DNA from 4 places in the Micromonospora sp. NPDC049151 genome. Region 3 is predicted to be linked to each of the others. Evidence: riboswitches for the same ligand, from Rfam matches in the RefSeq annotation. Region 3 holds a riboswitch; each other region holds the start of a gene.
What was found. Region 3 has a riboswitch for cyclic di-AMP ahead of AB0B20_RS19500 (C39 family peptidase). Riboswitches for the same ligand answer to the same signal wherever they lie in the genome.
Positions count from the first base shown of each region.

Region 1: it holds a riboswitch for cyclic di-AMP, as region 3 does, so the genes downstream of both, AB0B20_RS10965 (hypothetical protein) here and AB0B20_RS19500 (C39 family peptidase) in region 3, are expected to answer to the same signal.
Region 2: it holds a riboswitch for cyclic di-AMP, as region 3 does, so the genes downstream of both, AB0B20_RS13175 (hypothetical protein) here and AB0B20_RS19500 (C39 family peptidase) in region 3, are expected to answer to the same signal.
Region 4: it holds a riboswitch for cyclic di-AMP, as region 3 does, so the genes downstream of both, AB0B20_RS16340 (transglycosylase family protein) here and AB0B20_RS19500 (C39 family peptidase) in region 3, are expected to answer to the same signal.

Region 1 is NZ_JBEZDP010000007.1:119,256-124,662, reverse strand. Features, by position in the region: gene AB0B20_RS10990 (hypothetical protein) at 1-761, opposite strand, end outside; gene AB0B20_RS10985 (heavy-metal-associated domain-containing protein) at 799-1,005, opposite strand; gene AB0B20_RS10980 (metal-sensitive transcriptional regulator) at 1,086-1,385, shown strand; gene AB0B20_RS10975 (SHOCT domain-containing protein) at 1,512-1,721, shown strand; gene AB0B20_RS10970 (YibE/F family protein) at 1,871-3,145, shown strand; cyclic di-AMP (ydaO/yuaA leader) riboswitch at 3,300-3,431, shown strand; gene AB0B20_RS10965 (hypothetical protein) at 3,435-4,463, shown strand; gene AB0B20_RS10960 (carbonic anhydrase) at 4,523-5,176, opposite strand; gene AB0B20_RS10955 (MarR family winged helix-turn-helix transcriptional regulator) at 5,342-5,407, shown strand, end outside.
Region 2 is NZ_JBEZDP010000009.1:94,289-99,695, reverse strand. Features, by position in the region: gene AB0B20_RS13185 (STAS domain-containing protein) at 1-90, shown strand, start outside; gene AB0B20_RS13180 (SRPBCC family protein) at 192-644, shown strand; gene AB0B20_RS13175 (hypothetical protein) at 668-1,741, opposite strand; cyclic di-AMP (ydaO/yuaA leader) riboswitch at 1,746-1,876, opposite strand; gene AB0B20_RS13170 (cation diffusion facilitator family transporter) at 2,020-2,934, opposite strand; gene AB0B20_RS13165 (AAA family ATPase) at 3,039-5,153, opposite strand; gene AB0B20_RS13160 (alpha/beta hydrolase) at 5,277-5,407, opposite strand, start outside.
Region 3 is NZ_JBEZDP010000016.1:84,336-89,742, forward strand. Features, by position in the region: gene AB0B20_RS19485 (acyltransferase) at 1-100, shown strand, start outside; gene AB0B20_RS19490 (hypothetical protein) at 181-522, shown strand; gene AB0B20_RS19495 (hypothetical protein) at 652-1,416, shown strand; cyclic di-AMP (ydaO/yuaA leader) riboswitch at 1,726-1,868, shown strand; gene AB0B20_RS19500 (C39 family peptidase) at 2,063-2,920, shown strand; gene AB0B20_RS19505 (alpha/beta hydrolase) at 3,147-3,893, shown strand; gene AB0B20_RS19510 (CDP-glycerol glycerophosphotransferase family protein) at 3,900-5,407, opposite strand, start outside.
Region 4 is NZ_JBEZDP010000012.1:114,132-119,538, forward strand. Features, by position in the region: gene AB0B20_RS16335 (LLM class flavin-dependent oxidoreductase) at 1-1,452, opposite strand, end outside; cyclic di-AMP (ydaO/yuaA leader) riboswitch at 1,618-1,763, shown strand; gene AB0B20_RS16340 (transglycosylase family protein) at 1,762-2,406, shown strand; gene AB0B20_RS16345 (YbaB/EbfC family nucleoid-associated protein) at 2,593-3,042, shown strand; gene AB0B20_RS16350 (M4 family metallopeptidase) at 3,206-5,269, opposite strand.

The DNA of each region.
Region 1 (5,407 bases), on a different contig from region 3:
CCGTCGCCGGGCGTGCCCTCCGGGTGCACGTGCAGGTACGCCAGGTCGCCCTGCCGCAGTGCCACCAGGTGCCCGTACGCGCCGAGGTAGGGCTGAAGATCGGTGACCGGCCGCCCGTCGCGGCTGACGGAGAGCGTGAGCCGGCTGGTCCGGCCCGGCTCCGGCGTGCCGGTCAGGGTGACCGTGTAGCCGTCGACAGTCGTGCTGGTCGCCGGTGCCGGCAGTGGCCGGGCGGCCAGCTCGCCGGGGACGGTGACGTCCAGGCCGAGGGTGAGCGGCTCCCCGCCGCCCGGGGTGAAGTCGGCGAACGCCCGCCAGACGCCGGGGCCGTCCACCGGCGAGGCGACGCGCCAGGTGCCGTCGCCGTCCATCTCCGGGTGGACGTGCCGGAAGCCGGAGAGGTCCCGCCGGGCGACGATCAGGTGCATGCGCTTGTCGTGGGCCACCTCGTAGCGGGTGACGGGTGCGCCGTCCGGGCCGGTGATCCGGAAGGCGAACTGCCCCGCCGGGGCGGCGGCGGGCTGGAAGGTGTAGCCGCGTTCGGAGACGAGCAGGCCGCCGGGCAGGTGCGCGGAAGCGCCGCCCGCCTGGCTCTCGTCGCCGTGGCCGGCGTCGCCGGCCCCGTGGTCGCTGTCGCTGTCGTCGTGGCGGGTCTCGGCGGCCGGGGCGACGGGATCGGCCAGGTTGCCGATCCCGTACGCCGCGCCGAACACCGCCACGAGGCCGAGGGCGAAGCCACTGAGCTTCGTCGCCGTGTTCATTGGTGTCTCCTCGGTTTCCGCGGGTCCGTCGGACCCGTCACGCACCGACGAGGTCGTAGCCGGCCTCGTCGACCGCCGCGCGGACCGCGTCCACGTCCAGCGGGTCCTGACTGGTGACGGTGACCCGGCCGCCGGCCAGGTCGACCTGGACGTCGGTGACGCCCGGAAGCGCGCTCAGCTCGGTGCTCACCGAGTTGACGCAGTGCCCGCAGGTCATGCCGCTCACCTGGTAGGTGCTCTCCATCTCGCCCTCCGATCTTATACCCCCCAGGGGTACGTTCGAGACGTTAGCATACCCCCGAGGGGTACGCTATCCTCGTTTCCATGACCGCGCCGTCCAGCCCGACCCGGGGCTACACCGCCAGCAAGGACCAACTCCTCGCCCGGCTCCGCCGGATCGAGGGTCAGGTCCGTGGCATCGAGAAGATGGTCGAGGACGACCGCTACTGCATCGACGTGCTCACCCAGATCTCGGCCATCCAGGCGGCGCTGGACAAGGTCGGCCTCGGCCTGCTCGACGGCCACGCCCGGCACTGCATGCACGAGGGCGCCGCCGAGGGCCGGGCCGACGAGATGGCGACCGAGATGATGGCCGCCGTCGGCCGCCTGATGAAGCGCGGCTGAGCGGGGACCTCCGGCCCCCGGAACCAGGCACATCGACCCGCGCCGACGCGTCGGGCCGGTCGTACCGTCGAAGTGGCGGGCAGGCCGACCCCGGCGGACCCGCGGCGACGGACGGAGGGCGGCCCGATGATGTGGCAGAGCCCGATGATGGGCTGGATGTGGATCTGGTCCCTGCTGGTGCTCGCGGTGCTGGCGGGGCTCGTCTGGGCGGCCGTGCGGTGGACCGGCCCCCAGTACCTGGGCCCGACGACGGCCCGGCGCATCCTGGACGAGCGGTACGCGCGCGGCGAGATCGACGAGGACGAGTACCGGCGACGCCGGGCCGGTCTGACCTGATCACGCGAGGCGAGCGTCACCGGTCCCGGTGAGGTCAGGCTGCCTACCATGGCCGGGCGACGACCCGGACGTGGTCGACACGTCCGCGCCGCCCGGGTGACCAGACCGGTCCGGCGGACCAGGCGTCGCCCCGACCGTTGGGAGACGCCATGGGTGCCGACCACACCCGCCCCGCACCCGCCGCGCCGCCGGGCGTACGCCGGCTGCTCGTCGCAGTGGTGGTGCCGCTGTTCGCACTCACCGTGATCGCGGCGCTGGTCCTCTGGCCCCGGCAGGACCGGGAGCCGGTGGGCGGCGCGGACGTCCCCCGCTACCACGGCACGGTGACCCGGGTGGTCACCGAGCCCTGCCCGCCGACCCCGGAGGCCCCGGACGGCGGGGGCGGCCCCTGCGGCACCGTGACGGTGACCGCCGAGCAGGGTCCGGACGCGGGCCGCCAGGTCGAGACGCCGATCCCGGCCGGGCCCGGCGCGCCCCGGGTCGCGGTCGGCGACGAGGTGGTCCTGGTCGAGCTGACCGACCCGGCCGACCCGGCGGTGAAGTCCTACAACATCGCCGAGCACCAGCGCGGCACACCGCTGATCTGGCTGATGGTGCTGTTCGCCGCCGCGATCGTGGCGTTCGGCCGCTGGCGCGGGCTGGCCGCGCTCGCCGGCCTGGCGGCCAGCTTCGCCATCCTGCTCGGCTTCGTGCTGCCGGGCATCGGCGCCGGCCAGCCCCCGCTGCTGGTGGCGATCGTCGGCGCCGCGTTGATCATGTTCGTGGTGCTCTACCTGACCCACGGGATCACCGCGCAGACGTCGGTGGCGGTGCTCGGCACGCTGGGCAGCCTGGTGATCACCGGCGTGCTCGGCCTGCTCGCCACGTCCGCCACCCACCTGACCGGCTTCGGCAGCGAGGACGCCACCACGCTGTCCATGTTCCAGGCCGACGTGGACCTGCACGGCCTGCTGCTGGCCGGCATCATCATCGGCTCGCTGGGCGTGCTGGACGACGTCACGGTCACCCAGGCGGCCACCGTCACCGAACTGGCGCACGCCAACCCCGGGCTGTCCCGGCGGCAGCTCTACCGCGCGGCGACCCGGGTCGGCCGGGCCCACATCGCGTCCACCGTCAACACCATCGTGCTGGCGTACGCGGGCGCCTCGCTGCCGCTGCTGCTCCTGCTGGTCGCCGACTCCCGCCCGGTCAGCGAGATCCTCACCAGCGAGTTCCTCGCCCAGGAGATCGTCCGCAGCGCGGTGGCCACGCTCGGCCTGATCGCCGCCGTACCGCTGACCACCGGCCTGGCCGCGATCGTGACCACCGCCGGGCGGCGCCCGCGCGGCGCGGAGCCGGCGCCGCCCGCGCCCCGGCCGCCGGCCGGACGGGACGACGCGCTGGAGGCGCTCGGCGGCGGAAGGAGTACGGAGGCCGCATGGTGAGACTCCGCAGCGTGACCATCGATTTCAAACGCGACGCTGGTCACGGTGCGCCACGGCGAAATCTCGCTATTGGTCGGCTTCCGGACGTAGATCCTCACGAGTGCTGTCGGGTAACCTCGCTGCCGGTCACCGCCGAAGGCGCGCACCGGCGCCAGCGGTGCCGCCGCCCAATCGCCCACGGGCGAGCCGGGGAACCAGGTACATGGGGTGAATCCGCGACAGCGGTAGGGGCCACTTCCGTCCCGAACCCGTCAGCTAACCCGGTCGGCGGCCGACGGAAGGGAACACTGTGACGGCACCCCTGCGCCGCTGGCTGACACCCGTGGTGGCCGTGCTGGCCTCACTGGCCGTGCTGGCCGGGCCGACGCCGGCGACCGCGGCCCCCGCCGCGGCGGCACCCGGCAACCCCTCGGGCCACGAGGAGGACGGCGAACCGCCGCTCATCACCGAGGCGATCGACTCCGCCAACCGGAACTTCCTCCAGGCCAAGGCGAAGCTCGCCAAGTCGCAGGACCGCCAGCGGCGGCTGGCGGCCGAGGTGAAGACGGCACAGGCCGAACTCGACGCGCTCAGCCCGCAGGTCAACCAGCTCGCCGCCCAGTCCTACCGGACCGGCCGGATGGGCGCGATGGCGATGCTGCTGGAGAGCAACTCCCCCGACTCGTTCGTCCGCCGGGTCAACGCCCTGGACGAGCTGAACCTCCTCAACGCGCAGCGCCTGGCCGCCATCAACGCGGTCAAGACCCGCGCCGAGCAGGCCAAGATCGCGATGGACGCCGAGGTCCGCGAGCAGGAGAAGCAGAAGAACGCGATGGAGCGCGAGAAGGTGCAGGCCGAGCGCGCGCTGAAGCTCGTCGGCGGCCTCGGCTTCACCGGCGGACTGGTCTCCGCCACCTCACCGGTCGCCAAGATCGCCCCCGGCCGCACCGCCGACGGCGGGTGGAAGGCCGAGTCGTGCAGCGAGGACGACCCGACCACCTCGGGCTGCGTCACGCCGCGCACGCTGCACGCGTACAAGGAGGTCCGGCGCGCGGGCTTCAAGCGCTTCGTGGGCTGCTACCGGTCCGGCGGGCCGTGGGAGCACCCCAAGGGCAAGGCGTGCGACTGGTCGCTGCAGAACAGCGGCTTCGCACCCTGGCACAACAACGACACCCGCAGGTACGGCAACGAGGTGGCCGCCTTCCTCATCCGCAACGCCGACCGGCTGGGCATCTACTACGTCATCTGGAACCGGCAGATCTGGTTCCCGGCCACCGGCTGGCGCTCCTACAGCGGGCCGTCGAACCACACCGACCACGTCCACATGTCGCTGCTCTGACGCCGGACACCACGAAGAAGGGGCCGCCCTCGGGCGGCCCCTTTCGTCTTCCCCGTGGATCAGCTCGCCAGCGCCGGGTCTGCGGGCGCCGCCGGGGCGGGCAGCGGGGCCGGGGCCTGCGCCACGGTCCGCACCTCGCCGCCGGCGAGCCGGTACGACATGCCGACCACCGTGCACCGCCCCGCCGCCACCCGCTCGGCCAGCACGCCGGACCGGGCCAGCAGCGTCTCCACGGTCTGCGCGATGTGCACGTCGATGATGCCGTCGAGGTCCTCGACGCCCTGGCGGGCGGCGCGCAGCAGGCTGGGCGAGACCGCGTCCACCACCGCGCCCAGGTGCCCGGCCGGGGCGGCGCCGGTCCGGACCCCCTCGCGGGCGGCCTGGACCGCGCCGCACGAGTCGTGCCCGAGCACCACCACGAGCGGAGTGCCCAGCACGGTGACGGCGTACTCGACGCTGCCGAGCACCTCCGGCCCGGCGGTGTGCCCGGCGGTACGCACCACGAAGAGGTCACCGAGGCCGCGATCGAAGATGATCTCGGCGGCGAGCCGCGAGTCGGAGCAGCCGACGATCACCGCGAACGGGTGCTGGCCGTCGGCGACAGCCGCCCGATGGCCGGCGTCCTGATTCGGATGCTGGGGGACGCCGGTGACGAACCGGTGATTACCGGCACGCAGTTCGGCAAGTGCCTGCTCCGGGGTCCTCGGCGTCATGTCGCTCACCTCGTCTACCAGGGAACTACCAGGCCGGACGGCCTCGCGACCAACGTTCACACGCCCCTCGGGAGCCGTCAAGATTCGTGATACGCATTTCATACTTTCCGTCGCCGCCCGCCTCCGGACCGCGCCGATTCGGCAGGTGGCGGCGGTGGCCATAGCATGACCACCATGGCGACCACACCAGTTGAGGACGGGAGCCGCCGTAACTGGACCTTCCTCACCAAC
Region 2 (5,407 bases), on a different contig from region 3:
CAGCTCTGGGTGACCGGCCTGCTCGGCCTCTTCGGCGCGCCCGAGCCGTGGTTCGCCGACGACACCCCCGAGGTGCTGCCCGGCGCCTGAGCGCCGTTCGCACCCCCTGCGGCCAGGGGACCTTCTACCCGTTGCCAGTCCGGCGTCGGTACGGGACGATCGTCGCGACGCACGACGGCGAGGGGGCCCGCTTGCAGAGCAGCGACAGCTTCAGCTACACCGTGCAGGCCCGGTGCAGCCGGGCCGAAGCGGTGGCCCTGCTAGGCGACCTGAGTCGCCAGGGTGAGCTGCATCCGCTGATCGTCCGGGTCCGGAAGCTGCCGGCCCGGCCCGGCGCGCTGGCCAGCTACGCGATCACCGACCGGCTGCAACTCGGCCCGCTGCACTTCCCGGTGACCTACCAGGCGGACGTGCTGATCGCGAGCGAGGACGAGGTGGTCACCGTCGCCCGGCAGCAGCCGGCGACGACCGTACGCAACCACACCCGGCTGCGCGACGAGGACGACGGCACGGTACGCGTCGAGGTGGAGATCACGCTCACCGCGCCGGCACCGCTGTTCGGGTACGCGTTCCGCCAGGCCCGGGCGGCTCACCTGGGCCTGGCGGCGCGTCTCGGAGCGACCCTGGAGGGCCGGCCGGCCTGATCCGGCCGGCCCCTTCCGGGCGCTCAGTACACCGACAGGTGCACGTGGTTGGTGTGGTCGCTGGACGGGTCGCCGTTGCCCCCGCTGTACGACTTCCACCCGCTGCTGGGCAGCCAGATCTGCTTGAACCAGATCACGTAGAGCACGGCGAGCGGGTCGGCGTTGCGCACGAAGTACGCGGCCAGGTTGTTGCCGTACGTCCGGTCGCCGCCGGAGGCCACGCCGCCGAAGCCGTTCTTCTGCGCGGCGAAGTCGCAGGCCCGCCCCTTCGGGTGCTCGCCCGAGCCGCTGGGCCGGTGGCACGAGACGTACCTGGTGAAGCCGGCCGCCTTCGCCTGTTGCAGCGCGTGCAGCGTGCGCGGGGTGATGCAGCCGTTGGCCGGGGTCGGGTCGTTGACGCTGCACGACTCCGGGGGCCAGGAGCCGTCCGAGTTGCGCGGCGCCGGCTTCGCGTTCTTGGTGGAGGTGCCCTGGACGCTGCCGCCGCTGCTGCTGCGCGTGGCGCGGTCGTTCGCCACCTCCAGGGCGCGCTCGGCCTGCTCCTTGCGCTTGGCCATCACCGTCACCTGCTTGCGCTGCTCGCGGATCTCGCCGTCGAGCTGGGCGCGGGTGCGGGTGGCCTGGTCCCGGGTGGCGATCAGGTCGCGCAGCGTACGGTCCTCGTGCGCGGCGACCTGTTCCAGCGCGGCGGCCCGGTCCATGAAGCCCTCCGGGCTGCTGCTGCCCAGCAGCACCCCGGCGGTGCCCAGGCGGCCGTTGCGGTACGCCACGGCGGCGATCTCGCCGACCTTGGCGTCGCGTACGGCCAGCTCGGCGCCGACCGTCTTGAGCTGTTCGTTCAGTTGCTTCTGGCGGCTCACCGACCGGTTCAGCGCGGCCTTGGCCTCCAGCCAGCCCTTGCTGGCGGCGTCGAGCTGGGCACGCAGTTCGGGCGTGCCGCCCTCGTCGTCGCCGCCGGGCGCGGCGGCGAGCAGGCCGGTCGCCGGCCCCGCCGAGGCGGGGGAGACCGGAACAGTCGCGACGCCGAGGGCCAGCGTCGCGACGAGCAGGGCCGCCAACCGGGCGGCTGTCCGTCGTACAGGTGCCACGTGGGGCATTCACACGTCCTTCCGTCAACGCCGACCGGGTTAGCTGACGGGTTCGGGACGGAAGATCCCTACCGCTGACGCGGATGCACCCCACGTACGTGGTTCCCCGGCTCGTCCCTGCGGACGATTAGGCGACGGCCGCCCCACCGGGGCCGGTGGCGTCCGCGGGTGCGGCCGCGACCGACACTACCGGCGCTGCCCGGGCGTGGCTCGGTGGAGCAACGCCACTAGGTGGGGCAAAACCGGCATAAGACTACAACAGCCACAGTGATTTAAGTCTGCCCTAATCACCACTCGGTCTTCCCGCACACGCCGGCCGACGCTCCGGGTTCGACCTGCAACGTGGCGTGATCGATGGAGAAGTCCTCGTGCAGGGCGGCCCGCGCGGCGGCCAGCACCTGCCCCGGGTCCACGCCCGGGTCGGTGGTCAGGTGCGCCGAGGCCACCTCCATGCCCGAGGTGAGCGTCCACACGTGCAGGTCGTGCACCTCGGCCACGCCGGGTACGGCGGCCAGCCGGTCGTGCACGGCGGTCACCTGGAGGTGCTCCGGCGCGGCCTGCACCAGGATGCGCAGCGCGGCCCGGCCGAGCCGCCAGGTGCGCGGCAGGATGAACAGGCCGATCCCGACGGCTACCAGCGGATCGGCCCACCACCAGTCGGTCGCGGCGATGACCAGCGCGGCGGCGATCACGCCGAGCGAGCCGAGCAGATCGCCGAGCACCTCCAGGTACGCCCCGCGCAGGTTGATGCTCTCCTTCGCCCCGGCGCGCAGCAGCGCGAACGCGACGATGTTGGCGAGCAGGCCGAGCACCGCCACCACGAGCATCGGGCCGGCCAGCACCTCCGGCGGCTCGCCGAACCGGCGTACCGCCTCGACCAGGACGTAGAGCGCGACGGCGCCGAGCAGCACGGCGTTGGCCAGGGCGGCGAGCACCTCCAGCCGGTAGAGCCCGAACGTGCGCTGCGGGTCGGTGCCGGCGCGGCGGGCGGCGGTGATCGCGGCCAGTGCCATGCCGATGCCGAGGACGTCGGTGAACATGTGCCCGGCGTCGGAGAGCAGCGCGAGCGAGCCGGTGGTGAAGGCGGCCACCGCCTCGACCACCATCAGGACGGCGAGCAGCGCGAAGGCGGCCCAGAGGCGGCCCCGGTGGCGGTGTGCCGCGTTGGCCACCGCGCCGCTGTGGTCATGACCTGCGCCCACGCCAACACCCTTCCTGCCCCGTACCGGCCAGGCCCAATGTATGTTCACATCGCTATGTATGCAACTGAACTGTGGGTGACGTCAGGGGCGCGGACGGGTGTCCCTCAGAGCGGGTCGAGCGTGGTGAGGCGCTGGGTCGCCCGGGACAGCGCCACGTAGAGCGTGCGTACCCCCGAACCGGGGTCGGCCCGGATCTCACTCGGCGCCACCAGCACCACGCCGTCGTACTCCATGCCCTTCGCCTGGAGGCTGGTGACCACCTGGAGCCGGCTCGCGCCGAGCGCGCCCAGCCAGCCGGCCACCTCGTCCCGGCGTGGCACCGGCGTGATCACACCAACGGTGCCCTCCACCTGCGCGAGCAGCGCCTCGGCCGCCTCGACGGTGGCCGCCGGCAGGTCGGCGGCGGGCACCGTGCGCTCGACCGGCGGCACGCCGGTGGACCGCACCGCGTCGGGCAGCGGCAGGTCCGGGTAGAGCCGGCGGATCTCCGCCGCCGCCACCGCGAAGATCTCCGCCGAGTTGCGGTAGTTGGTGGTCAGCTCGTAGCGGTGCCGCTTGCGTCGGCCCAGCGCCTGGTCCCGGGCGCGGTCCAGCTCCTGCGGGTCGCCGGTCCAGGCGGTCTGCGCCGGATCGCCGACCACCGTCCAGGACGCCAGCCGCCCGCGCCGCCCGACCATCCGCCACTGCATCGGCGAGACGTCCTGCGACTCGTCCACCACCACGTGCGCGTAGTCGCGGTAGTCGGCCGGACGCTCCCGGGCCGCCGCGCGGGCGGCACGCTGCCGGTCGGCGTACGTGCTCAGCTCGCGCACGCCACCGGCGAGCTGGTACGGGTCGCGCCTGGGCCGGGCCCGCTGCACGGGCTTGCCGAGCAGCGCGTCCAGCTCGTCGAGCAGCGCGATGTCCGCCACGGTCAGCCCGTCGGTCCCGAGCGTGCGGTACGCCTGCCCGAGCAGCCGGATCTCGGCCGAGGAGAGGATCCCCCCGGCGTAGCGGCGCAGCCGGTCCGGGCGGGCCAGCCAGTCCAGCACGTGCCGCGGGTGCAGCCGCGGCCACCACGCCTTGAGGAACTCGCGGAACTCCGGCCGCTCGATGATCTCGTCCTCGAACGCCGGCTGCTCCGGCAGCCGGCCCACCCGCAGCGTGCGGGCCTGCGCGTAGAGCGCGGCGAGCACCGCGTCGAACGCCGCCCGGCGCACCTCGTTGCGGCGGGCGCCCCGGGCCAGCGTCCGGTCCCGGACCGCGTCCAGCGCGGCGCGCTCCAGGCGCAGCAGCTCGCCCCGGTAGAGCAGGCGCAGCTCGGCCGGGGAGTCCGGCACCGCGTCGCGGACCGCGCGTTCCAGCACCCGGCGCATCCGCAGCGAACCCTTCACCGCCGCCACGTCCGGCGGGTCGGCGCGGGACGCGGACAGGCCGGGGAACAGCGAGCCGAGCGAGTGCAGCGTGGCCGTCTCCTCGCCCAGCGAGGGCAGCACCGAGGCGATGTACTCGACGAACACGCCGGACGGGCCGACCACGAGGATGCCGCCGCCGGCGTACCGGGCCCGGTCGGAGTAGAGCAGGTACGCGGCCCGGTGCAGCGCCACCGCCGTCTTGCCGGTGCCCGGGCCGCCGGAGACGATCGTGACGCCGTCGCCGGGGGAGCGGATCGCCTCGTCCTGCTCCCGCTGGATGGTGGCGACGATGTCCCGCATGCCCCGGCCGGTGGCCCGGGACAGCGTGGCCAGCAGGGCCCCGTCACCGACCACCGCCATGTCCGGCGGCGCGGCCTCCGGATCCAGCAGGTCGTCCTCGATCCGGGTGACCTTCTCGGAGGCGGACTGGATCGTGCGCCGGCGCACCACGCCGCGCGGCTCGGCGGGCGTGGCCTGGTAGAACGCGGCGGCGGCGGGCGCCCGCCAGTCCACCACCAGCGTCTCCGCGTCCACGCCCCGCACGCCCAGGCGGCCGACGTGCAGCACCTGCCCGGTCCGCAGGTCCAGCCGGCCGAACACCAGACCCTCGTGCTCGGCGTCCAGCACGTGCCGGCGCTGGGCGGCGTGGAAGACCATCGCGTCCCGCTCGACCAGCGCGCCGAAGTTGCCGACCCGGGCCAGCAGGTAGCCCTCCCGCTCGGCGTCGGCCGCAGACCGGCGCAGTTCGGCCAGCCGGGCGTACACCCGGTCGAGGTGACGCTGCTCGGCGGCGATCTCCCGGTCCAGCGTGGTCTGGTCGGTCAACGCGGATGCTCCTGTGTTCGGAGGGCACGACGGGCTGAATGAGGGTACGGGCCGCCGGCAACCGGCACACCGGGGCATGCCGCGCACGTGGCGTACGTCGGTGCCGCCCGCGTGCGGGGACGCTCAGCGGCGGACCGCCGGGCGGTCGGCCAGTACCCGGTCCAGCACGCCGGCCAGAGCGGCGTTGACCTTCTCGGGGCGCTCCATCATCAACATGTGCCCGGCACCCGGGCAGACGGTCAGCTCCGTGGTGG
Region 3 (5,407 bases):
GCGCGGGCCCGCCGCCACCCCGGCCGCCGACGGCGGCGCGACGTCCGGGACCGGTCCGGCCGAGGGCGTCGAGTACGCCGGGCGGCGTCGCCCGGACTGACACGCGCACACGTCGGCCGGTCGATCCGCGACACGCCGTGCGGCGGTGCGTTGGTGGGGGATCGGCGGTAATTTGTACCCGTGCTTCCGATCGCGCTCACCTGCCCCGTGTGGTGGGTGGCGCGCTGGGCCGCCCGGATGTTCGCCAGTCTCGCCGTGGTCGTCGCCTGCTCGTTCGGCGCCGCCGCGCTGCCGTCCGGTGTCGCCGCCGCTCCGGCTCCGGCGGTCGCCGTCCCGGCGTACCCGGCCGTGGGCGCCTCGGCTGCCGCACGGCCGGAGGCCGACCGCGTGGCCGAGTGGCACGCCCGTCCCGCCGGTGGCCCGGCACCCGCCGCCCGGGTGGCGGTCCCGGGTGACCCGCAGCCGGTCCCGGCCGGCCGGACCGCCGCGCCGGCCGGCCCGCGGGCACCGCCCGCCCGCTGATCCACCCACGGGCCGCGCCCGTTCACCGCACCCACCGCACGTCATCCCCGCACCCGCCACGGCGGCCCAACGGCGCCCGGCGAGGTCGTGCGGGTCCTCCCGCCAGGTCCTTCCCGTGAGGTGCCGACCATGTCGCAGACCGCTCTGTACCACTTCCTCACCTCCGTGCCCGAGGCCGCCGCCATCTGGTCCTTCCTGCTGCTGCTCGCCCTCGGCCTGCTCGCCGCGCTCGTGGCCCGGCCCGACCGCGACGCCGCGCCGGAGGCCGCCGCCGAACCGGCCGACGCCGACGCCGCCCGCCGCGACGACCTGATCCGGTACGCCGAGGAGGTGGCGGTGGCCGCCGCCGGGGCCGCCCAGACCGCCCGGCGCCGCCGGGAGCAGTGGCTGGCCGCGCAGGACGAGGCGGACCGGGCGTGGACCGCGTACGACGAGGCGGACGCCGCCGCCCGACGCCTGGCCGGCGCCGCCGCGCTGGCCGCCCCGCGCACACCCCGAACCCCCGCGGAGTACGCGACCCGGGAGCGCTGGCTGCGCCACGCCGCCATGACGGCGCACTGGCGGGGCGACCTGAGCGCCCGCCAGCTCGCCGACGTGCTGGCCCGCCGCAACGGCTGGGATCCGCGCCGGCACCCGGCCGACCAGGAGATCGTGCTGGCCCGCATCGTCCGGGACGGGCGCCGGGCCGGGTGGGAGAGCGCCGCCGCGCGGGAGCGGCAGTCCTGGCGGGACGCGGAACTGGCCGCCGAGGCCGCCCGTACGCTCGCCGCCGAGGCGTACGCGGCCACCGCGGCGCTGTGGCCCGCCCCGGCGTACCGGAGCGCCGCGACGAACCCGCTGCCGGTGCCCGCGCCGGTGCGGCGTGCCAGGTGGCGTCCGGCCCGGGTGGGCTGAGACGGGCGTCTCGACCGAATCGTTACCCGCGATGTTTGCGGGCCCGGGGACCCGGCCCGTCGAATCGGGCGCCGGGCGCAGAACGGGCCATCGAGTCACGCGACTGCGGGCCGGCTGCTCGCAGTCTGTCCGCTTTCCGCCGCCGGGTGACGTGAAAACCGCTTGTCCCATCGAGTGAAGTCAGTAACCGGCTGTTCCGAAATCCGTTACCGCAGATCACGTTTACGCAGGTCGGGACGTTTGGCAGGGGGCAATACCGGCCGGTAGTGTCGGCGCGTCGATGCGGTAACCGATCGCCGACGGCGACGCCGCACCGACCCGCCTAATCGTGTCTCACGAACCGGGGACCCATAAGCAACATCGGGGTGAATCCGCGGGCCCACGGCCCGTGGTAGGGCGTACTTCCCGCCCGAATCCGTCAGCTAACCCGGTCGGCGGTCACGGAAGGAGTACCGACCTCGTGCCCACCCCCCGATCGTCCCCCCGCCTCCACGGCAACGCGGTGCCCGCGCTCGCCTGACGCGCGACCGCAACCGCCCCCCTGGGCGCCCGGCGTCACGGGCGTTCCCGATCCCCCGGCCATCCGGCCCCGCCAGCACGCGTGAGTTCCTCCGCGTGCCGGGCCGGCGTGCGCCGCTCACGCCCCGTGGAGGATTTCGTGAAGCACCACCTGAAGCGTCAGCTACGACGGATCGTCACCGAACGCCCGTACCAGATCATCGCCGGATCGGCCGCCGCGCTCGTGCTGGCCGCCGGTGCCGGCACCGTCGCCACCGCCGGTGACGACGCGCCGGTCCAGGAGAACACCGCATCGGTCGCCGAACTCGGCGCCGCCCGCCTCGGCGAGCAGCCCGCCAGCCGCGGCGAGGCCCGGATCGCCGTCCCGCAGGCGTCGCCCAGTGCCTCGGCCGCGCCGAGCGCGTCGCCCAGCGCGTCGGCGTCGGCGAAGGCGGCGGCGGACCCGGACACCACGGCGAAGGCGAAGCCGAAGCCGCCGTCGAGCAGGTCGCTCGACTACGACTACCAGGCGCAGATCAACTACTTCTACTGCGGCCCGGCCGCCGTGCGCAACGCGCTCAGCGCCGCCGGCATCGAGCGCAGCCAGGACGCGCTCGCCGGTCCGCTCGGCACCACCGAGATGGGCACCAACTCGGCCGAGGACACCACCCGGGTGCTCAACCAGCAGGTCAAGGGCAACCCGTACCGGACCCGCATGATTCCCGCCGGCTCCGCCAGCCCGGCTCAGATGGACCGGCTCCAGGCCGACGTGGTCGAGGCGATCAGCAACGGCCGCGCGGTCGTGGCGAACGTCGCCGGCACCGTCACCGACACCAACGGCGGCTGGCACTCGTTCCCCGGTGGCCACTACGTCGCGGTGGTGGGCTACAAGAACGACGGCCGGATGGTGCGGATCGCCGACTCGGCCGACCCGTCGCTGCCGTCGTACTGGGTCACCACGATCGACCTGGCGCACTGGATCGCCAGCCGCGGCTACTCCGCCTGACCCGTCCGCAAACCCGAAGGCCGGCACCCCCCGGGGGGTGCCGGCCTTCCCCGTCCCACCACCGCCCTCGTTGATCTTGCACTTTCGGCCCTTCCATAGCGGGGCAACACGGGCATCGGCGGGGCCGCAACCGCAAGATCGACGGGCGGGGGTGAGGGCGGGGCGGGACCGAGGTGGGGTGGGTTCGGTGTCGCGGGGGCGGGGCGGGCGGTGGCAGACTGCGCCAATGGGCGATACGACGGGTGACCGGCATCTGGTTCTCCTGCACGGCATGGGCGCCACCGGTGAGGTGTGGCTGCCCTGGGCGCCGCTGCTGGAGCGCCGCTGGCCCGGCCGCTGGCTCGCCAGCGATCTGGCCGGTCACGGCTGGTCGCCGCCGCTGCACGGCTACTCGTTCGAGGCCCTGGCCCAACGCGTGGCCGACGGGCTCGGCCCGGTCCGGCTCGGCCCCGACGACCGGCTCGTGCTGCTGGGGCACTCGCTCGGCGGGGTGGTGGCGCTGGCGCTCGCCGCCCGGCAGCGGGGTCTTCCGATCGACGCGGTGGTGGGCCTCGGCATCAAGGCGGTCTGGTCCCCGGCCGAGCTGGCGAAGTCGGCGGAGCTGGCCGCCCGGCCGGTCACCTGGTTCGCCACCCGCGACGAGGCGGCCCGGCGCTACCTGCGGGTATCAGGGCTGGCCGGACTGTTCGCCCCGGACCATCCCGTGGTGGAGGCGGGGCTGCGGCGGGAGGACGGCCGCTGGCGGCTCGCCATGGACCCGGCCGCGTTCGCGGTCGGGGAGCCCCGGCTGCCGGCGCTGCTGGCCGCCACCGACGTGCCGGTGCTGCTGGCCCGGGGCGAGCTGGACCCGATGGTGACCGACGCGCAGCTCAAGGAACTGGGCGTGCCGGTTGCCACGCTGCCGGGGCTGGGCCACAACGCGCACGTCGAGGACCCGGCGGCGGTGCTCGCCCTGCTCGACCCGTACCTCTGACCTGGCCTACACCACGGCGCGCGGCGCCGGGACCGCCCAGTCGGGTTCCAGCTCCCGGCGGGCGGCGGCGAGGAACGCCTCGGCGTAGGCGTCGGCGGGGAAGTCGCCCAGGTAGCGCGTCCGCGCGGCCCAGCGCTGCGCGGCCTTCGGGTCGGCGTCGAGCAGGTCGGTGAGCACCTCGTCCACGTTCGACATGTCCCGCCGCAGCACGTAGCCGGACGCCGCGAGCGGGAACCGCTCGACGAAGTGCTCGCCGTCGGCGCCGGTGTCGGTGACCGCGTACGGCTTGCCGGAGTAGAGCCAGTCGGAGATGACCCCGGAAACGTCGGAGACCAGCGCGTCGGCGTGGTTGACGCACTCGGTCAGCGTCAGCTCGCGGGCCGCTGCGGCACCCCACAGGTGCGGCCGGCCGGTCTTCGCCCGGTCGGCGGCGAGCAGTTCGGTGAGCCGGGCGAGCTGACGGGCCGAGGCCGGGTTCTTGCCGGTGTACGGGTGGGCGCGCAGGATCACCGCCACCTCGCGGTCGATCAGCCGGCGGATCAACGTCTCGGCCACCGGCAGCGAGCAGTAGTTGGCGTCGGCGTGGTGCCCGGTCCAGGTCGGGGTGTAGAGCACAGTGGGGTGCGCCGACGGGGTGACCGGCTCCCGGCGTACCTCGATCGCCTCGACCTGGGGACGGCCGACCACGACGAACTTGTCGGCGGGGATCTCCACGCCGGCGCGGGCGTACCTGTCGACAGCCGCCTGCCCGGCCACGAAGATCTTGTCGAAGATGGCCGAGACCGGGTTGGCGCTGGGGGCCTTGTCGCTGTCGCCGTGGTGCAGCTGCACGTGGGTGAGCTGGTTGAACCGGATCAGGTGGGCGTTCTTCGCGCCGTGGTTGACGTAGAACGCCACGCGCAGGCTCGGCACCAGCGCCTCGTCCAGCGCCTTCAGCGTGGGGCAGAGGACCACCGGGGCGCGGGTGGCGGCGGCCACCGCGGGCAGGAGCTCCGGCTCGCGCAGCACCACCACGAACGGGCGCCCGATCCGTTCCAGGTACGGCAGCCACATGGTGACCTGATATTCCGAGCCGGGCGGCGCGGAGAAGTGCAGCACGAACTCGGGCTGGTGGCGGCGCAGCGCCCGGCCGACCGGGCCACCGCCGGCGGGCGGCCGGAACCGCCGCCGGGCGAGGTCCAGCGCGACCGTCCCGCACCCGGCGCCCACCAGCAGCGCGGCGGCCAGCGCCGTCCAGGCCGGCAGCACCAGGACGGCGGCGAGCGCCACCACGGCGAGCAGCACCAGCAGCGTGTCGCCGAGCCGGGCCGCGACCACAGGCGTCCAGGTGCGGACCGGGAGGTTGGCCGCGCGGAGCTCCAGCGCGCCGGCCTGCCGCAGCGGCCCGACCAGCAGCACCAGCCCGAGCAGCACCAGCGCGGTGGCGGCCAGCACCGGGTCGAAACCGTCGTCGAGACGGCGGGCGTAGCCGACCAGGATGCCGGCGGCGACGAGCACCGTCTCGGCGAGGCCGT
Region 4 (5,407 bases), on a different contig from region 3:
CTCCTGGAGTCCGGTGAAGTCGCCGGGCCGGCGGACCAGCTCCACGAGCGCGCGGTCGACGCTCTCCACCACGCCGTGGATCACCACGTGTTCCTCCTCGAGGCGGTCCAGCACGGCGGCCAGCCCGGTCTCGGAGCGGCGCAGGTGCGGGAAGATCGAGGCGTCCTCAAGCCCGTGGTGCTGGGTGACCATGGTGCAGTACGCCGCGCAGTAGGCCCCGAGCGTCCAGTTGTTCTGCCGCATGGTCATCTCGTTCAGCGCGGCCCGCGCCCGGCCCGGCGAGACAGTGCCCTGCTTGACCTGTTCCAGCAGGTCGCGCACCTGGGCCAGCTCCTGGCGCAGGTGGTCGTGCACGTCCACCAGGTGCTGCCCGGCGGCCTGTCCCCGGGGCGGGTAGACGTGCCCGGCCGGCGGCGGCGGGGCGCTCGGGCGAGTGGACTCGTCCCAGGGGCGGCGCGCGCTCAGGCGTACCCCCGGGTCCGGGGTGGGCGTGACCCCGAGCGTGCTGGGCGCGCCGGCGGCGGCCTGTTGCCCGGTGGCCGCGCGGGGCTCGGGCGGGGTGCGCTCGGCGGCGACCAGCTCGCGCACGGCGGGCGCGACCTCCTGGCCGAAGATCTGGATCGCGCGCGGCTCGTCGCTGCCGAGGATGAACGTGGTGATGCCGTGCTCCAGCGTGAGCCCGGCCAGCTCCTCGACCCACTGTTCCGGCGGCCCGGCCAGGAAACCGGCCGACGAGCGGGCGAACGTGCCTGTCACGTTGAGCATGCGGCGGATCGTGGCCGGGTCGCGTCCGGCGGCCCGGGCGCCCTCCTCCACCAGCGCGTTCAGGGCGGGCAACTCGTCGGGACCCTTCGGCAGGTACGACAGCGACGGCAGCCAGCCGTCCGCGGCGCGGCCCACCAGGCGCAGCATGCGCGGCTTGTACGCGCCGACCCAGATGCCCACCGGGTGGGCGGGCGCCGGGCCGCGCTTGGCGCCGACCACCCGGTAGTGCTCGCCGTCGACACGGATCATGCCGCGGTGGCCGGTGTCCCAGACCTCGCGGATCACCCGGATCGCCTCGTCGAGGGCGTCGACGGCCGCGCCGGGGGACAGGCGCCGCCCGCCCGTTGCCTCGATCGCGTCCCAGAAGGCGCCCGCGCCGAGCCCCAGCTCGACCCGGCCGCCGGTGAGCAGGTCCAGGCTGGCGACGCTGCGCGCCAGCACCACCGGCTGGCGCAACGGCAGGTTGAGGACGTTTCCGGCCAGGCGGACGCGTTCGGTGGCGGCGGCCACGTAGGACATCAGCGTCCAGGTGTCCAGGAAACCCGGCTGGTACGGGTGGTCCTGGAAGGTGACCAGGTCCAGTCCGACCTGCTCGCAGAGCCGGGCCAGCGCCACCACCTGGTCCGGCTGCGCGGCGGCGGGGGTGAGGAAGCCGCCGAAGGTCAGCTCGTGTCCGTGATCGGTCATCCGTCCCGCCTCCCGTGATCTTGCCCAGTCCTGCCACGGTAGCGCCCGGTCGCCCGGCCGGGTGAAGGGCATCACAAGAAGTGGACGATCGGCGCAAAGCGCTCCTAGCGTCGGTTTCGTTCGCAGTAGCGGACACCGCGGGCCGGAAACGCCAAATCCCGCCGCCGGCCGCAGTCACCGAACCTCGTGCGGGAGCGGGGGAACCACACGTTCCACGGTGCATCGTCACCTCGGGGTGAAGCCGCCACCGGCGGCCGGGCTCCTCGGCCCGAACCCGACAGCTCACCTCGTCGGCGTGGAGGAATCCACATGGCAACCGAATACTCAGCCCGAAGCCGCCGTACCGCTCTCGGAGCGGTGATGGCCGGCGCCGCCCTCGGCGCCGCGACCCTGTTCGGCTCGGCCGCTCCGGCCAGCGCGGGCGTCAACTGGGACGCCGTCGCACGCTGCGAGTCGGGCGGGAACTGGAAGATCAACACCGGCAACGGCTACTACGGCGGGCTCCAGTTCTCCCGTGCCACCTGGAACGGCTACGGCGGCCAGAAGTACGCCGCCCGCGCCGACCTGGCCAGCCGGTCCGAGCAGATCGCCGTCGCGGAGAAGGTGCTGCGCGGGCAGGGCATCGGCGCCTGGCCGGTCTGCGGCAAGAAGGGCGGCTCGGCGAAGAAGAGTTCCGGGCCGGCTGCGGCCGAGAAGCGGTCAGGCGCGAAGAAGGCCGCGCCGCGGCGACCGGCCACGAAGAGGGCCGCGCCGGAGCGGGCCACCACCCTCGTCGCGCCACAGCCCAGGACCGGCACCGGGACGTACCTGGTCCGGCCGGGGGACACGCTGTCGGAGATCGCCGTGGCGCAGCGCGTGGACGGCGGCTGGCGTGCCCTGCACGAGCGCAACCGCGCGGTGGTGGGCGACGACCCGGGGCTGATCTTCCCCGGTCAGCGGCTGCGTCTGCGCTGACCGGTCTCGCGGACGCCCGGCCGCTTCACCCCGGCCGGGCGTCCGCGCCCGTGCGACACGCCGCGTTGCCGGTGTCCGGCCTGCTCGCGGCACCGGGACGCGGCCCGCGAGGGCCGGTAGGCGCGATTCGTCGGGGGCGGTTGCTAGGGTCACGGTCCTCGGCTAAGACGTGAAGAAAGCGCTGATATGACCAACGACCCGTTCTCGGCGGCGGCGAGCATCGACGAGCTGCTGACCCGTACGCAGCAGGCGCTCACCGCGATGCGCTCCCGGGCCTCGGCGCACGCCGACGGCGAGGCGGCCGACCTGCTGCGCGCCGAGGGCACGGCCGCCGGCGGCCGGGTCCGCGCCGTCGCCGTCCAGGGTGGCCGGCTGGATTCCGTGACGATCGACCCGGAGCTGGCCGGCGAGCCGCTGGACGTCCTCGGCGGGCACCTCGTCGCCGCCGCCAATGCCGCGCTGTCCGAGCTGGACGCCCAGGTCAGCGCATCTGCGCGGGCCGACGCCGATGCGCTCGCCGCCCGGCTCGGCAGCATGGGCGACCAGGCCGAGCTGTTCGGCCGCGCGATGCACGAGGCTGCCGCGCGGATCCACCGCGACCGCGGCACCGCGTCCCAGGGCGCCCGCCCGGCCTGACGAACCGGGTGCCCACCCGGACGACGCGACGAAGCGCCCGGCTCGACGCGATGCCGTCCGGCAAGCCGCGATGCCGTCCGGCCAGGCGCCGTGAGGGGCCCGGCCGGGCATGACGAGGCGGCCGGCCGTCGGGAGGACGACGACCGGCCGCGCTACGCCACGGTCAGCTCAGGGTGACCGCGGTGTCGTCGACGACGAAGGACGTCTGCAACGAGCTGTCCTCCACGCCGCTGAACGAGATGGTCGCCGTGGTGCCGGCCAGCGACGAGATGTCGAAGGACCGCTGCACGTAGCCGGTGGCCTTGTTCAGGTTGGAGTAGGTGGCCAGCGTGGTGCTGCCCGCCTTGACGGTGAGCTTGTCGTACGCGGTGCTGGTGGTCGACTCCGCGCTGTCGATGTGCAGCCAGAAGCTCAACGTCGCGCGGCATCCGGCCGGGATCGTCACCGACTGACTGAGCGTGTCGGTGTGCGACGAGCCGTACCCGTCCAGCCACGCCTTGTACGAGCCGCCGTGCGCGGCCTGGCCGCTGTCGGTGGTGATGACGCCGGACGAGGCGCTCCAGCTCACGTTGCCCGACTCGAAGCCCGGGTTGGCGAGCTTGTTGCCGGAGCAGCCGCCCGACGGCGGGGTGGTCGTGGTGCTCGGGGTGGGCGTCGGGCTGCCGCCGGAGCAGGTCGGGTCACCGGACTGGGCGGGCACGCTCACCGCGTCCCAGGCCGCCTTGACCGTGTTGAACTCCGTGCAGCTGCCCGGGTAGAGGTTCTTCGCCGCCTGCAGCGTCCAGGTGCGGTACTTCAGGTACGACGAGGACGAGGTCTTCAGGAGCATGCCGTTGTACATGATCTTGATGGCCTTCTGGATGCCCAGGCCGGTCACGCTGCTGCCGTTGCAGGTCGAGCTGGACGGCTGCCCGTTCGTCGGGCTGCTGCCGTTCGCCAGCAGGTAGAACCAGTGGTTGCCCGGCCCGGCCGCGGCGTGCACCTCGGTCGACGGGATGCTGCTGGAGTAGCAGTTCGGGTCGCCGAGCGCCGACGGGTTGTACATGTTGCGGATCGGGCCGGAGCCGACCAGGTTGATCTTCTCGCCGACCAGGAAGTCCGGCGCGTCGTAGCTGGACGGCTCGTTGGCGAACCACTCGGTGGCCGCGCCGAACGTGTCCGCCACGAACTCCTGCGTGCCGCCGCCGGAGATGCCGCCCGGGGTGTTGTCGTCGATGCCGTGGCCGATCTCGTGCGCCACCACGTCCAGCGAGCCGATCCACTGGCCGGCGGTGTTCTTGCCGATCTGCACCTGGCTGCCGTCGTAGTAGGCGTTCTGGTCGTTGAGGCCCACCCGGATCGGCCAGTAACCGCCGTTGCCGTTGGCGCCGTTGCGGCCCAGCCACTGGGCGAGCATCTTGTGCTCGGTCTGCGCGGAGAACAACGCGTCCACGCAGCCGGTCTCCTTGTTGGTGCCGGTGCCGTTGCCCCACACGTCGTCGGAGCCGCTGAACGTGGTGTTGTTCGCCGCGTCCTGGCAGCTCAGGTTCGTGACGGTCGGGTCCTTCATGGTGTACGTGGAGCCCGACTGGGTGGTGTTGAGCGTGAGCGGGCTGGGCCCGTTCCAGGCGCCGGTGCCGGTGCCGCGTACGACGTGTTCCTGCTTGCGCAGGACCGCGCCGGTGCGGGCGTCGACGTCGACGGTGAGCCGGCTGGGGCCGTCCGCGCTGGTGCCGCGTACCGTGGTCTCCCAGGCCAGCGCCGGTGTGGCGCCGAGCGTGTAGACCACGAGTGTGGTGCCCTCGACCGCGCTCACGGTCTTGAGCTGTGCGCGCGCCGTCTTCGTGGCGGCGGCCTGGGTGAGCGCGGGCGTGGTGGCGAGGGCGCCGATCGGGCGCTGCTGGGCGACCGAGGCGTACTTCAGGTTGCCGGCGGAGTCCGTGGCGAGCACGAAGTCGCCGCCGACCACCGGCAGCCCCTTGTAGGTGCGCTCGTAGGGAACGTACTGGGTGCCCTCGGAGGAGATGACCGGCTTCTGGACGAACGCGTCGTCGGTGCCGGCCTGCAGGTATGCGGGACGGTCCGCGACCAGCGCGCGGGCCGAGTCGGCGGCGGCCGCGCGGGCCTGGGCCGGGTTCGGGGCGGCGGGCCCGGGTGGCGCGGCCTGCACGGCCGCGGCGGTGCCGGCGGCGAGGATGCCGGCCGCGGCCGCGCCGGTGAGCGCGGCGAGGCGAGGTGAGAGTTTCACGGGGGTTTGCTCCTGTTCTACAGGCGCGCCGCACGGAGCCCGGTGGGGACGGGCGGCGCGGTGGTGCGAGGCAGGGTGACGGCCGGTCACCGGAGCTGCCGGCGTGGCTCCGGGTCGACAGATCGACCGTCGCGAGTC